Regions from separate parts of the Agathobacter sp. genome, predicted to be linked through region 1. Evidence: a T-box and tRNA genes for the amino acid it is inferred to sense, from the RefSeq annotation. Region 1 holds a T-box; the other holds one or more tRNA genes.

Region 1 (8,048 bases):
GTCTGCCTCGTCAGAAAGTGTGCAGCCCATATCCGCCAGCACATCAAGAAATGCCACATCTCCCTGCAAACTGTTTTGGTGCACACCACGTACCTGTGACTTCACATGTAAAAGCGGACTCATGGCATAAAAATAGCATGCAGCCGACACATCCGGCTCTATATCATAGTCTAAGCTTACATATGCCGCTTTCTCAGGGATAATAAAGCTGTTATTTTTTTGGTTCTGTATCACATCAAGCCCAAACTGCTTCATCATAAGAAGTGTCATCTCAACATATGCCATGCCATGTGTTCCTGTGACATTAATTGTAAAGGTCTTTTCCATCACCATAGCCGAGATAAGAAGGGCACTCAGAAACTGGCTGCTCTTGTCTACGTTTATATCAACAGCATCAGCATACTCTCCTGTATTTCCGATTGTAAAAGGAAAATGATACTCCTTCTCATCATACTCAATATGAGCCCCCAGCTTTTCAAGCGATACAAGCAAATCCTTCATAGGACGCTTCTTCATCTGCTCAGATGACACTATATGATATCTGCCCTTTGACAGTCCAAGAAGTGCTGTAAGAAAACGCGCAGCGGTACCTGCACTTCCCACGTCTATCTCGGCCTCATTCTTTGGAATCCTGCCTCCAAAGCCTGTTATTGTTATTTCTCTTTTATCCTCATCCACCAAAACCGGAAATCCCAGACGAATCAGTGCATCTATAAAATGTCTCGAGTCATCACTAAAAAGACACCCTTTTAAAACGCTGCGCCCATTTGCGAGTGCAGCGATTAAAAGGGCTCTGTTTGTGATACTCTTTGAGCCAGGTACACTGGTTACAATATCATGTGGATGATTTACTTTTTTTACTTTATAAATCATTGAAAATCTGATAAATATCAATCTTGAGTGCATCAGTATCTGTCATGCCGATAAACACTGCACCATAATGATATACTCCTTCTTCACCGTCTGTTCTTCGTACAATCTCGATAACCGCATCCACAACCTCCTTGGTCCAAATCTGGATCTTGGTATCATAATATGTATGTATATCGAGAGGTACCTTTGCATTAAATCCGATACCGCTTCTGGAAATATCCGTGACATCCACATGACAATACTTAAGTGTTGTCACTCCGTCCTCATCCAAACGCTCTAACTGTACCGATACATCAATGTCAAGTCTTTTATGTCTTCTCTTTTCTTCCATGCACTTTACCCCATCTATTATATTATTGATAAAGGGAACAAATAACCCTCAATCAACATATTAGTATATATGACTGATTTTTACAAGTAAAATTTATTCAGCCGTCTCATCTTCCATATGCATATCGTTTGTGATAAACATCGCATCCCCAAAGCTGAAAAATCTGTATCTTTCCTCTACGGCCTCTTTGTATGCATTAAGAACATGCTCTCTGCCTGCTAACGCTGACACAAGCATGACAAGCGTGGACTGTGGCAGATGGAAATTGGTAATCAGACAATCAATCACCTTAAAGCTGTAGCCAGGATAAATAAATATATCCGTCCATCCGCTGCACTCTCTTAGCATGCCGTTTTCATCTGACGCAGCCTCTAAGGTACGTGTGCTTGTAGTGCCGACAGATATTATTCTGCCACCATTTTTCTTTGCATTATTAATCTTGTCTGCAGCCTCCTGTGACACCATGTAAAACTCAGAGTGCATATGATGATCAAGCACATTATCAACCTTTACCGGTCTGAAGGTGCCAAGACCTACATGTAAAGTCACCTCTGCTATATCCACTCCCTTATCCTTTACCTGCTGTAAAAGCTCCTTTGTGAAATGCAGTCCTGCAGTAGGCGCAGCTGCTGAGCCGTCATACTTTGCATATACTGTCTGGTAGCGGTTCTTGTCCTTTAGCTGATGTGTGATATACGGAGGCAGAGGCATCTGTCCGAGCTTATCAAGTATCTCCTCAAAAATACCCTCATAGCTGAACTGAATCAGCCTGTTTCCATCATCAACCACATCTATTACTTCACCGATTAAAAGTCCGTCACCGAATATAATTTTCGTGCCCGGCTTTGCCTTTTTACCCGGCTTTACAAGAGTCTCCCATACGTCGTTTTGTCTGCGCTTTAGAAGAAGTATCTCTATCTTTGCCATAGTGCCTTCCTTCACGCCAAACAGACGTGCAGGAATAACCTTTGTATTGTTGAGCACAAGGCAGTCGCCCGGTCTTAAATATTTAACAATCTCCTTGAACACATGGTGGCTGACTTCTCCTGTATTCTTGTCAAGCACCATGAGCCTTGAGCTGGAGCGGTCCTCCAGAGGATCCTGCGCTATAAGCTCCTCCGGAAGATCATAATCAAAATCTTTTACGTCCATAATTTCCTATTCCTAAAACTATACCAATATCTAGCCACGAAGCGTGATACCTGCAGTCTCTTTAAGATGAGCAAGTATATCCTTTACAAAGCCCTCGACCTTCTTAGCCTTAAGTTCCTCATCCTTTGGTGTAAATACTACACTGTACGCCATGCTCTTCTTATTCGGAGGAAGCTGTACGCCCTCGTAAACATCAAACAGTGTAACATCTGAGACATAATCACAGGCTTCCATGATACCGTTCTCAATCTGCTCACAGGTGATATCCTTGTCCACGACAAAGGCAAAATCTCTCTTCTCATCATCAAATTTTGAGATTGGAGTAAATACTCTGTCCTTTCCATACCACTTTGAAAGTACTCTAAGGTCAAGCTCCATCACATATGCCGGCACTCTCATGTCAAGCTCATCGCATATCTCATATCTTACCTGACCGAGATATCCGACCTTTTGACCGTCACAGAATACCTCTGCGGTCTGATATGGATGAAGGAATGGCTTTTGAGCCGGCTTATATGTAAACTTCACATCAAGTGCATCTGCTACAGTCTCAGCCAGTCCCTTTATAGTAAAGAATGACTCATCCTCACCGAATACACCTGCGCAAAGAGTCTCTCTCTCATCAGGATACTCTGTAAGCGGAAGCTCCTTTGCGATAAAGATATTTCCAAGCTCAAAGATTCTTCCCTCCAAAATACCCTTCTTCTGGTTTCTTGCTATGGCATAAAGCATCTCAGAAGCAAGTGTTGTTCTCATAAGCGAGAGGTCAACATTGATTGGATTTATAAGCTTGATTGCATGTCTTTCCGGTGCATCCTCCGGGAACCTGAGCAGATCAAGATCAGCAGGTGAGAAGAATGAGTAGTGTATTCCTTCATATGCTCCTGCTGCACAGAGCACCTCCTTTAGCTTGCGCTCTGTCTGCTGTCTAAGGTTGAGTCCTCCGAGTGTAACCTGTGCTGTAGGCATGAATGCAGGAATGACATGGTCATAGCCATACATACGGATAACCTCCTCTGCCACATCCGGATAATCCTCCATATCCTCACGGTATGCAGGAATCATGAGTGTCAGCTCATCACCGTTTACAACCGGTGCAAAGCCTAAATTTGTGAGTATTCTCACGATATCCTCTGTAGGAACCTCTATTCCAAGCACGCCGTTTACCTTTGCAATAGAAACCTTCATCTCTTTTGGCTCAAGTGAATTTCCTGTAGTCATCTCAACGTGTGTTGAAGAAACCTTACCACAGCCAAGCTCCTCCATCAAATGAAGTGCTCTCTTCATAGCCATGGCTGTTGTGTACTCGTTTACTCCCTTTGAGTAAAGTGCACTCGAATCAGATGACTGTCCCAACGCACGTGAGCTCTTTCTGATATTATCTCTTGCAAATTTTGCAGACTCAAACATCACCTCTGTGGTACCGTCGTTAATCTCAGAATTTAAGCCGCCCATGATACCGGCGAGTGCAACCGGCTTCTTTCCGTCACAGATAACGAGATTATTGCTGTTTAACTCAAATTCCTTCTCATCAAGTGTGACAATTTTCTCTCCATCGTTTGCACGTCTTACTACAATCTCATCTCCCTCAAGGTATGAGTAATCAAAAGCATGCATTGGCTGTCCAAGCTCTTTTAAAATAAAGTTAGTGATATCTACCACATTTGAGATAGAACCAATTCCTACAAGTGCAAGACGTTTTCTCATCCATGCAGGTGACTCGGAGATTTTTACATCATGTACATAGTGAGCTGTGTAGCGTGGGCAGATATCCTGTGCAAGAACAGATACCTTGAAGTTTTCCTTCTTCACATCATCTGCAGTATAGTCAAGTGCAGGCTCCTTAAGCTCTTTTCCCAAAACCGCAGCAACCTCTCTTGCCATGCCGTATATACTCTGGCAGTCAGGTCTGTTTGCAGTGATTGCAATATCAAAAATCCAGTCATCAAGACCGAGGATAGGCTTTACATCTGCTCCAACCTTAGCATCCTCAGGCAAAACCAAAAGTCCGTTATATCCTGCGCCCGGATAGAGGTCTTCATTTAAGCCAAGCTCTACCCCTGAGCATAACATTCCATATGAATCATATCCACGCAGCTTGCCCTGCTTTATCTCCATCACGCCCTCTATTGTAACGTGATCCTTTGCTGTGGCATATACTGTTGCACCGATAAGTGCGAGAGGGAATTTGCCGCCGGCTTTTACATTGTCTGCACCGCAGCAGATCTGGAATGTGCCATGTTCTCCTGCATTTACCTGACACAGGCTTAGGTGTGTCTCAGGAATCGGCTCACATTTTTCTACAAGGCCGACTACTACGTTTGAGATATCCTTTCCCACCTCATATGATTCCTCAACCTCGAAACCGCATGAGAATAATTTTTCCTCTAACTCCTTTGGTGTTACATCTATATCTACATAATCCTTTAACCAGCTAAGTGGTGTTAACATAATTTTTGCCTCCTGTTATATATTCAAGAAATGAATCTAGTTGTCATCAATCTGGTCTAATACCCTAAGGTCTGACTCGAATAAAAGCTTGATGTTGTTGATTCCGTATTTGAGCATTGCAATACGCTCAAGACCGATACCGAATGCAAAGCCGCTGTACTCATTTGTGTCTATACCGCAGCCCTCAAGCACCTTTTTATTTACAACGCCTGCACCAAGCACCTCAATCCAGCCTGTGCCCTTGCACAAAGAACATCCCTTGCCGTGGCACTGGAAGCAGCTTACATCAACCTCTACAGATGGCTCTGTAAATGGGAAGTATGAAGGACGAAGACGTGTTGTGACATTCTTTCCGAACATCTTCTTTACAAGCTGGTCAAGCATACCCTTTAAATCGCAGAGTGTGATGCCCTTATCTACCACAAGTCCCTCCATCTGTGTGAACATAGGAGAATGTGTTGCATCATCATCCGAACGGAAAACCTTACCCGGTGAAACAACCTTGATAGGCGGCTTCTTTGCTTCCATAACATGAATCTGTCCTGCTGAGGTCTGTGTACGAAGTAAGAACTCAGGTGATAAGTAGAATGTATCCTGCATATCACGCGCCGGATGATCCTTTGGAGTATTTAAGGCTGTAAAATTATAGTAATCATTCTCGATTTCTGTTCCCTCGTAAACCTCAAAGCCCATAGATGTGAAAATCTCTGAGAGCTGGTCCTTTACCTGTGTTACCGGGTGAAGATTACCCTTTTTGCTTCTCTTTGCAGGCATAGTGACATCTATTTTCTCGCTCTCATACTTGCGCTTAAGTGCCTCTGCCTCAAATTTCTTAACCTTCTCATCAAGAAGCTTCTCAACTGCCTCACGTGTCTCATTGACCCACTGGCCTACCTTTGGTCTCTCATCAGGAGCAACATCCTTCATGCCCTTTAAGACTGCTGTGAGCTCACCCTTCTTTCCAAGAATTGCAGCACGCACATCATTTAATTTTTCAAGGCCGTCAGCCTTATCAATTTCAGCAAGTGCTTTTTCTCTGATCTGTTGAATTTTGTCTCTCATCGAATTTCACCTCATAATATTTTTCTTAATTTGCATAAACTCGTAACTCCAAGCCTGAATTCGCCGTTTATGCGATAAAAAACGCCCCTGCATGGCTGTTAAACCGTGCAGGGACGAAAATTCCGCGATACCACCCTGATTTCCATTGAAGAAGTATCCAATGGACTCTCATTGATATGTGTAACGTACATAAAACGTCATGAACTACTGTTGCTTCATCCATGCAGCTTCAGTGTGAACTTCAATCAATAGCCTTTTTGTAAGACTGCTTTCAGCCGGTGACAATCTCTCTCTGGTCAAAGTACTATAATCTACTATGCACCTTCATTGCTTTTATTATATATATATAGCTGCGACATATATATCGCAAACGCTTATGTCTTAATAACACATAAGACATTTTAGCACAATCTCTATATTTTGCAAGTAAAAATTTCTCTATTTTATTATATTTTGATTTATATTTTATTTCTAAGACCCTTAGGATAATGGTTTTTAACCTGTGCACCATTCACCTTGCCCCAGCCGGCCGGATATCCGTCTACACATACAAGCGCCCAGCCCTTTTTGCATTCTGCCGCCTGCTCATCAGACAACATGACTGACTGACCGTTGAAAAAGCCGGTAGTCTGCGGATCATCACAGGTAAGCTTTACTACATTTTGGGCATCACTTTGCTTAAGCGCAAGTGCAAGCGAATGTGACGGCTCAAAGCGCTGTTTTTTGAACTCTCCTACATGAAGCCCTGCACGCTGTACCTTAAGCCCCTTGATATCCACCTCCATATCCGGCAGCCTGTAAAGCTGTTCCCCAAACATGACAAGCCTTGAGTTTTTTATCCAGGCTGCCATATCCTCTGATACGGTCTCATCAAGAAACTCTGAGAGAAGCTTCATATTTTCTTTTGTGAGAGCCGGCTTCGTTTCATTTTTCCTGTTCTTATTATTTTTGTTCTTTTTGGTTTTCCTGTCAGTTTTAAGGCCTGTGTCCTCTACTTTATTACAGCTCTCCTCGCATACCTCATAATCCGCATCAAACTCATTAACACTGCCTCTTCTCACAAGCTTTGCCACAAAATGACCCTCTCCATCCACCTTATGCGGCCAGAAGCGTTCCATCTCTTCAAGTGTAAAATCAGGATGTCTCTCCAAAAAATACTCAATAACGTTCTCATTTTCCTCCTGCGAGAATGTGCAGGTACTGTAGACTATCGTTCCACCGGCTTTAAGCATAGTCGCTGCATTGTCAAGTATCTCCTTCTGGCGTGCGGCACATATCTCCACATTTTGTGGACTCCACTCATTTACAGCCTCAGGAAGCTTTCTGAACATTCCCTCTCCTGAGCATGGTGCATCCACCTGTATGGCATTAAAAAAGCTTGGAAAATGTGAAGCAAGCACAAAGCTGTCCTCATTTGTCACAATCGCATTTTTGATTCCCATACGCTCTATATTCTGCGACAAAATCCGGCTTCTTTGTGTGTTAATCTCATTTGACACCAAAAGCCCGCTGTCTCCTAAATATGTGGCAAGCTGTGTACTCTTGCCACCCGGAGCCGCACACAGATCAAGCACTCTCATGCCCGGCTTTGGGGCTAAAAGAGCAGCCGCCGACATGGCGCTTGGCTCCTGTATGTAATAAAGCCCCATCTCGTGATACGGATGCTTCCCGGGGCGTTTTTCCTCGTCATAATAATAAGCATCATTCGCCCACGTAACTTTTTTGTCCATCGGTATGCAAAGCTTATCCATTATTCCGGCGATTTCTTCTTCAACGCTTTTATTTTTTCCGACTTTAAGTGTATTAAAGCGAAGCGCCTGAAAACGGTTATTGTCATAGCTGTATAAGAACTCCTCCCACTCATTGCCAAGAAAGGCCTTCATCTTTTTCTCAAACTCTATCGGTAAATTCATTGTCAAATCCTCTTGTTCTCTAAATGTATCCTGCTACCACACACATACTCATGTGTCTAAGTACTTCGATATTACCACATTTCTACTATCCATGCTATCAATTTTTTAAACTGCTTATATCCACAACTGTCACATCCTTGTAATAATATCCGATTATATCCTTATAGCTGTTTCCTGCCTTTGCCAGCCTGTCTGCACCATATTGGCTGAAGCCTATTCCATGACCAAAGCCTCCTCCGGACAGCGTATAGTGACCATTTGCACCG
Region 2 (8,048 bases), on a different contig from region 1:
CTGAAATTCTACAGTTCCAGCCCCTACATTTTCAGTCAATAAGTTTTTTTCTATCAGACGGCGCTTCATCTCACGCGCTGTACCGTTTCCGCCATCGAACACGCGAACCTTATCTCCCAGCACCTCCTGTATCATTTTTCTGACAAACGGATAATGTGTGCAGCCCAGCACGACAGCATCTATCTCACCATGCGAATATGAATACAAAAGCTCCTCGAGATACTGTCTCACATCATCACCGTACAAGTCACCTCTCTCAACGAAGTTCATAAGCCCCGGACAAGGCAATGGAATAATCTCTCCCAGATGTCTGTATCTGTCCATAAGCTTTTTGAGCTTTTCCTCCCTGATCGTCATAGGTGTCGCCATCACAAGCACTCTCGGATTTTTCATAAAAAGCATCGCTGGCTTGACTGCAGGCTCTATCCCCACGATAGGCACATCGGGATACTGCTCCCTTAATATACGTACTGCCGCACTGGTCGCTGTATTGCACGCGACAACGAGTCCCTTTGCATGCTGCTTTAAAATCAGCTCCTTGGCATGCTCGCAGGTCAGAGCTCGCACCTGCTCAAGTGTTTTGGTGCCATAAGGCGCATTTGCCGAATCCCCGTAATATATAAAATCTTCGTTAGGCATTACTTCAACCAGGCTCTTTAAGACGCTTATTCCGCCGACTCCTGAATCGAAAACTGCAATTGACATTGTTAAAGTCCCTACTTTCTTTATAAAATCTGTTATGATATAATAAATAAAACAAGCTTAAGGAGGCACCCATGGAAAATCCTAAAAGTCTTTTTAACAACAACACAAAAGTATGTGAAAACTGCAAAAAGCCTCTGCCCTATGACTATAAAGAGAAGCTCTGCCCACGATGCCTTGACCTGGCATTATTCCGCGAGGTAAAGGAATTTATCCGTACCCACGATGTAAATGAATACGAGGTTGCAGAGCATTTTAAGATACCGCTTCGACAGGTAAAGAGCTGGATAAAGGACGGCCGAATCGAGTACAAGCACTCTGAATCAGCCTCCACTATAGCCGGTCTTCACTGCCAGCGCTGCGGTGCACCAGTCTCCTTCGGCACTCTTTGTCCAAAATGCCTGAGGCTGTTAAACGGCAGCAAAGGATACTCAACCGGATACGATGCCGGCAAAACAAAATCCAAGATGTACCATTTAGAAGGAGAGGAGTAATTACTCCTCTCTTCTTTTAACCTTTGATCTGTATTTTTTCTCCACCTCTGTTAAGAACCTGTCTTCAAGCTCTGCCTTTATAAGCACGTTCTCATCAGGCGATTTGATGATGATATCGTAATAAGGTACGTCCTTCTGTCCTGAGGTATAGTCTATTTTCTTGAGCTCATTTCCATTCTCGTAATTGTATACGCTTCTGTCTCCTGCCGGTGCGATTGCTGCTACAGACTCCATGCTGTATATTCCAAGACGCTTTCTGCGGCTCTTGTTTTTAATTTTGGCAAAACGCAGCTCTCCGTCAAAATATGAATACTCAAACTCAGTATTCTGTGCCATAATCATAAGATATGCAACAAGTCCAAATACTACGGCAAATAAAATACCCGGTGCAAATCCGATACAGATAGTCAGAAGGCTTATCGCTGCAAGCGCCACAAGCAGGTATGAAATAAATACCAGCGCTACATTTTTTTTACGTGCAATCAATGTAAATACTTCCATTATAATTCTCCTTTGCATATTGAAAATATATATCTTTATAATGATAACAGATTTTTGCCGTTTCGTATAGATTTTTTCACGGTTATAGGTTAAAATATTATAAAAATTTAGTGAAATTTCGGAGGGCTGCGATGCAATTTAACATAAAACTGCAAAATAATTTCAAAAACAATATAAGAAGGGAGTGGGCTTTGACCAACGGCCTTGGCGGATACGCCGGCGGTTCAATCACAGGCGCAATAAACCGCACGCATCAGGGCTACCTGATCGCAAGTCTTCGCTCTCCTGTGCAAAGATACGTCTGCTTCTCAAAGACAAACGAAAAAATAGTCACGGGAAATCACACCTACGACCTCTCAAGCGACCAGTTCAAGGGGGGATGCCACACAGACGGTATCCAATATATAAGCGATTTCACATACGACGGGACCATATGCTTTACATATGAAGCCGGTGATATTACCATTAAAAAACACATCGCACTGGCACAGGGAAGAAACCTCGCTGCCGTGGCATACGATATTTGTAACAGGGGAGAGGCAGCTAAGCTTTTGATCACGCCTCTTATGAACTTCCGTGAGCACTCTGAAAGCTCCACCGTTGATTCATTAAAATTTGAGGTTCAAAAGCAGGAGCACGGCTTTAGTCTCATCCCAAAAGCACAGGATGACCACTGTATCCGCATTGCTTTTTCAAGCGGAGAGCTTATTGAAAGAAACGACAAATATATCTGCGACCTTGAGGCTCAGACCGAGGTGGACAATGAAGTTCCCGGTCTTGACTGTGCATTTTGCCCATATGACGTGAGTGTGGATATCCCTGCCTCTGCTTCAATGCATTTTTCTGTATTGTGTGATATCGTACCACTTGAAGCTAATAATGACAACGCAGGCTCAGACATTGAAAGTGCTTTTGAAATTGTGCGTGCACAGCTTGACTACACTGATGAGCTGATTAAAAGAAGCGGCTTCACTGATGACTTTGCCATAAAGCTCGCTGTGGCTGCCAACCAGTTTATCGCATACAGACAGTCAACAGGCTATGACACTGTGCTCGCCGGGCTTCCTTGGTTCACCGACTGGGGCCGCGACACTATGATTTCATACACCGGTCTGACTCTTTGCACCGGCCGTTTTGAAAAGGCTCATGATATACTCCTGACCTTTGCCAAATACTGTAAGGACGGACTCATCCCAAATATGTTTCCTGACAGCGGACTTAAGCCTCTTTACAACACTGTAGATGCATCACTGTGGTATTTTTATGCTGTCTACAAATATCTGGAATATGTGGACACCCCTGACGCCTATGAGTTTATAAAGAAGGATATTTATCCTTGCTTAAAGGATATCATTTCCACTTATAAAAAAGGTACTGATTTTTCCATATATATGGACACCGACGGGCTTATTCATGCCGGAAGCGGACTCGACCAGGTCACATGGATGGATGTGCGTGTGGGCGACTGGGTTGCCACACCACGCCACGGCAAGCCTGTCGAGATAAATGCACTTTGGTACAACGCACTGTGCACCATGGATATGCTGCAGGCTAAGTTTGGCGATAATGATGACAGCTACAGACAGCTCGCTTCACTCGTAAAGGACTCCTTCAACAAGCACTTCTGGAATGAAAACACCGGCTGTCTGTATGATGTGGTCGACGAGGATGACGATACAATCCGTCCAAACCAGATTTATGCAGTAAGCCTGCCTTTTACCATGCTTGACAAGAAGCGTGAAAAAGCAATTGTGGATACGGTAATGGATAAGCTCTATGTGGGCTGCGGACTGCGTTCACTTGATCCGGACCATAAGGATTACCATCCGATCTACATCGGCTCTCTCTCAAAGCGCGACCATGCCTATCATCAGGGAACAGCCTGGGGCTTTTTGCTCGGCGGCTTCATCAGTGCCTATGTAAAGGTAAACGGCCGCACGAAGGCGACCGCTTTATGCGCCGACAAGCTGCTTGACCCTGTAAGGGAGCATCTGCTTAACAACTGTATCGGCTCAATATGCGAGATATTTGACGGCGATGCCCCTCACAACGGCCGTGGCTGCTATGCGCAGGCGTGGAGCGTAGGTGAAGTGCTGCGCTGCTACTGCGAGGATGTACTTCCTATGCTCCCACAAGCTCACTCATAAGCTCGTGAACCGTGGTCATTTGGTTTATGCGGCCCACATTGGCTCCACAGAATACCAGACCATTTTGCATATCTCCCTTAACCGCTGCAATCAGTGCCTTTGTAATACAGTAAGGCACTGTTGCAGGATTACATTTCTCAAGACAATTATAGCACCTTGTGATAGGTTGCTTTTCCTTTTCCAATCCCCTGATAAACTCATTTCTGACAGCACGCCCCGGCATTCCGACCGGGCTTTTTATAATCTGCACATCAGACTCCTTTGCATCCAGATAAGCCTGCTTGTAGGCATCAGATGCGTCACACTCCTTTGTCGCCACAAAACGGCTCGCAACCTGCACTCCGTCTGCTCCAAGCTCCATGCAGTGCATGACATCCTCGTGTGTAAACACTCCGCCCGCTACAATCACCGGAATGTGCTTTTCAAACTTCTCCTCATAGGTCTTTGTACAGCTTATAATCTCCTTAATCTCACTGTCATAATCCATATGCTCCATATCCGCAAGCTGTTCATTGGAAAAGCCCAGATGTCCGCCGGCCTTTGGTCCCTCAATAACAATAAAGTCTGCTGTGCGGTTGTATCTGTGTGCCCACATTTTAAGTATCAGATTCGCAGCTCTCTTTGAAGAGACAATCGGAGCAATCCTTGTATGTGACTTTTCATCGACAAGCTCAGGCAGTTCCATCGGAAGTCCTGCACCGCTTATAATAACATCAGCCCCTGCTTCAACTGCAGCCCGAACATGCTCCTTGTAATGCTTTAAAGCCACCATGATATTGACACCGACCAATCCATGTCCACAGGCAAACTCCTTCGCCCTCTTAATGTGCTTCTTGATAGCAATCAGATTAGCCTTCGCCTGATCCTTTTCAAACTCCGGCTCCTCAAACCCAATCTGCGCGGTGGAAATCACGCCTACTCCACCCTCCTTGGCAACAGCTCCTGCCAGTCCGCTAAGACTCACTCCAACTCCCATACCGCCTTGTATAATAGGAAGCTTTGCAACCATATCTCCGATTCTCAGTTCTTTCAACATAATATGTACCTCCGAATTCCGGTATAAATTTCCGGTCTTTCTGTTTGATATTCAAATTATTTGACAATCAAACATATACACATAGTAACCCTTTACGGTATTCGTGTCAAGGTAAAATTATATCATTTTCTATTTTATATAGTTTTTAATACTATGTTTCTTGTTTATTGTAACCGTTCAGAACCATCCCACTCACATTCGCTAAACCGGCTACTGTTCACACCTAACAGCGTGACCGGCAACGATTACAGCCCATTTAAAATACTCGTGATTTCTCGAAATTTTATATTGACATACACGTACAAATCGTGTAGAATAACTTTTGTTGTGAGGCAAGCCCAGTTAGCTCAGTTGGTAGAGCAACGGACTGAAAATCCGTGTGTCTCTGGTTCGATTCCGGAACTGGGCATTATACAACAAATTAAATATTCCTATGCGGGTGTAGTTCAATGGTAGAACACCAGCCTTCCAAGCTGGATACGTGGGTTCGATTCCCATCACCCGCTTTTTTGTTACCCTTTTTTATCCACTATGTATTTCATGATGCACCTATACTGTCACACAGCTGCTTTTTCACATACCTACACACAAAATAAAAGCCGATACACCGTGTTTCCACGAAATGTATCGGCTTTTATTATGCGCTTGATAAAATATGTATTCCCTAATAATGTCAGACTAGAATAAATCTACACGACCTGAAAACTTATCATTTATAACATAGTATGCAGAATACTCCTCAGGCTTGATGTAGATGTTTAGCTTTCTGATGAAGCCAGCCTTGTGTCCTTCAGCAACAAACTGAGCCTTAACACGCTCCTCAACAGCTGCTGTATCAACCTCGCTGTTCTGGTACTGAACGATAATTTCAGGCTTTACAGGCTCTTTCTTTGCAGGCTTTGCCTCTTTAACAGTCTTAGCTGTCTTTGCAGCCTTTGCTGTTGTCTTCTTAACAGTTTCCTTTACATCTGCCTTAACCTCAGCAGCTTTCTCAGCAACCTTCTCAGTTGTCTTCTCTACTGCCTTCTCAACCTTCTCGGTTGTCTTCTCTACAGCTTTTTCTACCTCAGCTTTTACATCGGCCTTTACATCAGCCTTAGGCTCTGAAACCGGCTGTGCCATTGTTTCCTCTTTTTTCACCTCTACCGGCTTTACTGCTGGCTTAGCTGTCTTTGAGTTATTATTCTTTTTACGCATACTATTTTCCTCCTCATGCTCATTATTCACATACTAAAAAATTTTCAATTGCAACTAAAGCTTCCTGCTCATCATCACCCTTTGTAACAATGTCAACAGTCATTCCATCTGATGGATTAAAAGCCATAATGCCCATGATGCTCTTTGCATTGATTTTGCGATTGTCACTCTCCAATGTAATCTCGCTGTCGAACTTGCATGCCACTTGAACAAGCTCTGCGATTGGATTGTCATGACCTTCACATACTTTTGTAACGACAATACTCTTCTTACTCATACGTTCTCCTTAAACAAAAAGTATTAAACCTATTTCATACTTAATTAATATATCCCAATTATAGTTGCTTTTCAATCCTTAGGAAAATTTCTGTTAAACTTTACCTAAGGAGCTTGCATTTAATGTCACAAAATCGGCATTATTACAACATTATTCTGCTTATTTTGTCATGTATGTGATAAAATGCAATCCACCATTATAAAACATCCGGTCAGCATCCTCATAGCTCATAGATGTTGTTGTGCCATTATCCGGATTATAAATATATAAAGCTCCATTTGAAGAGTATCCTGTCACAAGCACTGCTGACGTATTTCCCGTCATCGCAAATACCGGATTGCCCTGGCTGATATAAAAGATAATATCCTCAGAGGACACTCCCTGTAAATCCAGGATTTCCTTGTCCGGCAGATTATTTTTGAGTACATCAACAGCACTGCTGCCTGCTCCAATCAGCTCAGACACACTTACCGTAACATCATTGTATATAAGCATTGCGCTTACCGACTTCACGACACTGTCGGCATCCTTATCCGTTTCATTGCATGTAATATTTGAAAATGCATTTACCGCATTTTTTCTGGCCCTCATCCATACATACCGCTGGCTTGAATCAATTACCACGCCCATGCTGTCATTTGCCTGTTTTATGGCATCCGAGATGTTATCAGATGCAAAAATCACATCACCCTTTGCATAGACATAAAAATGAACTGTACTGTCATCAAACTTTAAATCAACATTAGTATCATGTGAATTGATAGTCATCTGTGCTGTCAGCTGCTTCAGCTTATCCGGCTTTTTACCATCTGTTATATTAATAGCGCTAACCGCCAGCTTTGTATCGGACTGGCTCGTATCAAGAGCTATCTTCTGTTTTGAATCAGCCTCCCTGTTCATAATGGTATCCTGCCCGATTTCTGCATACACACCATTGTTTTGTGCAATCAGATCTATCGTCACCGTATATCCATCCACAGAAATTTTCTCGACATAGCCGCCCGAAGGAGTATATGTCTTAAGCTCCGACTGGTCAGATGTATCAAGAATAGTCAGACCATTCATCGGAAATGTTGTGTTTCCGGCCGCATCAGAGACCACGTCAGCAGCATTCGCCTGTCCATATATAAAATCCTCGCCTATGAAACCAAGCGGACGCAGATACTGGTCATCGCCCTTTTTGACCTCAAAGGTCTTGCCGCTCTTTAAATCCATTACTTTTACGGTATTGGATGAATACTGATTTGCAGAATCCACCCATGCAAAGTATCTGTTGCTCTCCGATGCGCAGTAAGAGCCTGTTGATAAGCCCTCAACAACCTTCTTTACAGACATCGAGCCTAAATTAATCCTATAGAGACTGTCATCCATCATGAGATAGAATTCATCCTTCTCATTGAGGTAAAGCATCTTGCCCATCTCTGCCTTCAGCACCTCATATGATGTCTTAGAAGGAATAAACGCTTCCTCATCTATAGTATGTGCCAGACCATCATAATGGTACACGCCGGTTCCCACCTCTCCCTCGTGGGTGCCTCTGTTCATATATCCATATACCACAAAATCAATACTGCCAGCTTCGTCTACACTGACAATCTTTATATCGTGATGATTCCAGTTCTCGCGCTCATCAATACCCTCAGCATCCCTGAAGCTGAATACCTTGATTATCATTCCGTTGTTTATATCATAGG

Evidence for each region. A T-box is a leader RNA that pairs with one kind of tRNA and senses whether it is charged. The one in region 1 lies ahead of pheS (phenylalanine--tRNA ligase subunit alpha), so its partner is inferred to be a tRNA-Phe.
Region 2: it encodes a tRNA-Phe, which carries the amino acid that the T-box ahead of pheS (phenylalanine--tRNA ligase subunit alpha) is inferred to sense. The anticodon was not compared.

Annotation. Positions count from the first base shown of each region.
Region 1 covers NZ_CDRTEH010000002.1:33,831-41,878, reverse strand. The annotation lists gene aroA (3-phosphoshikimate 1-carboxyvinyltransferase) at 1-873, opposite strand, end outside; gene ACW6PM_RS02325 (PilZ domain-containing protein) at 863-1,204, opposite strand; gene queA (tRNA preQ1(34) S-adenosylmethionine ribosyltransferase-isomerase QueA) at 1,298-2,356, opposite strand; gene pheT (phenylalanine--tRNA ligase subunit beta) at 2,387-4,807, opposite strand; gene pheS (phenylalanine--tRNA ligase subunit alpha) at 4,844-5,869, opposite strand; T-box leader at 5,976-6,206, opposite strand; gene ACW6PM_RS02305 (RsmB/NOP family class I SAM-dependent RNA methyltransferase) at 6,328-7,782, opposite strand; gene ACW6PM_RS02300 (SpoIID/LytB domain-containing protein) at 7,880-8,048, opposite strand, start outside.
Region 2 covers NZ_CDRTEH010000006.1:77,271-85,318, forward strand. The annotation lists gene murI (glutamate racemase) at 1-705, opposite strand, end outside; gene ACW6PM_RS07625 (hypothetical protein) at 777-1,196, shown strand; gene ACW6PM_RS07630 (DUF6106 family protein) at 1,197-1,697, opposite strand; gene ACW6PM_RS07635 (amylo-alpha-1,6-glucosidase) at 1,829-3,844, shown strand; gene ACW6PM_RS07640 (NAD(P)H-dependent flavin oxidoreductase) at 3,819-4,880, opposite strand; tRNA gene ACW6PM_RS07645 (tRNA-Phe) at 5,217-5,289, shown strand; tRNA gene ACW6PM_RS07650 (tRNA-Gly) at 5,316-5,386, shown strand; gene ACW6PM_RS07655 (DUF6465 family protein) at 5,559-6,077, opposite strand; gene ACW6PM_RS07660 (HPr family phosphocarrier protein) at 6,100-6,354, opposite strand; gene ACW6PM_RS07665 (hypothetical protein) at 6,514-8,048, opposite strand, start outside.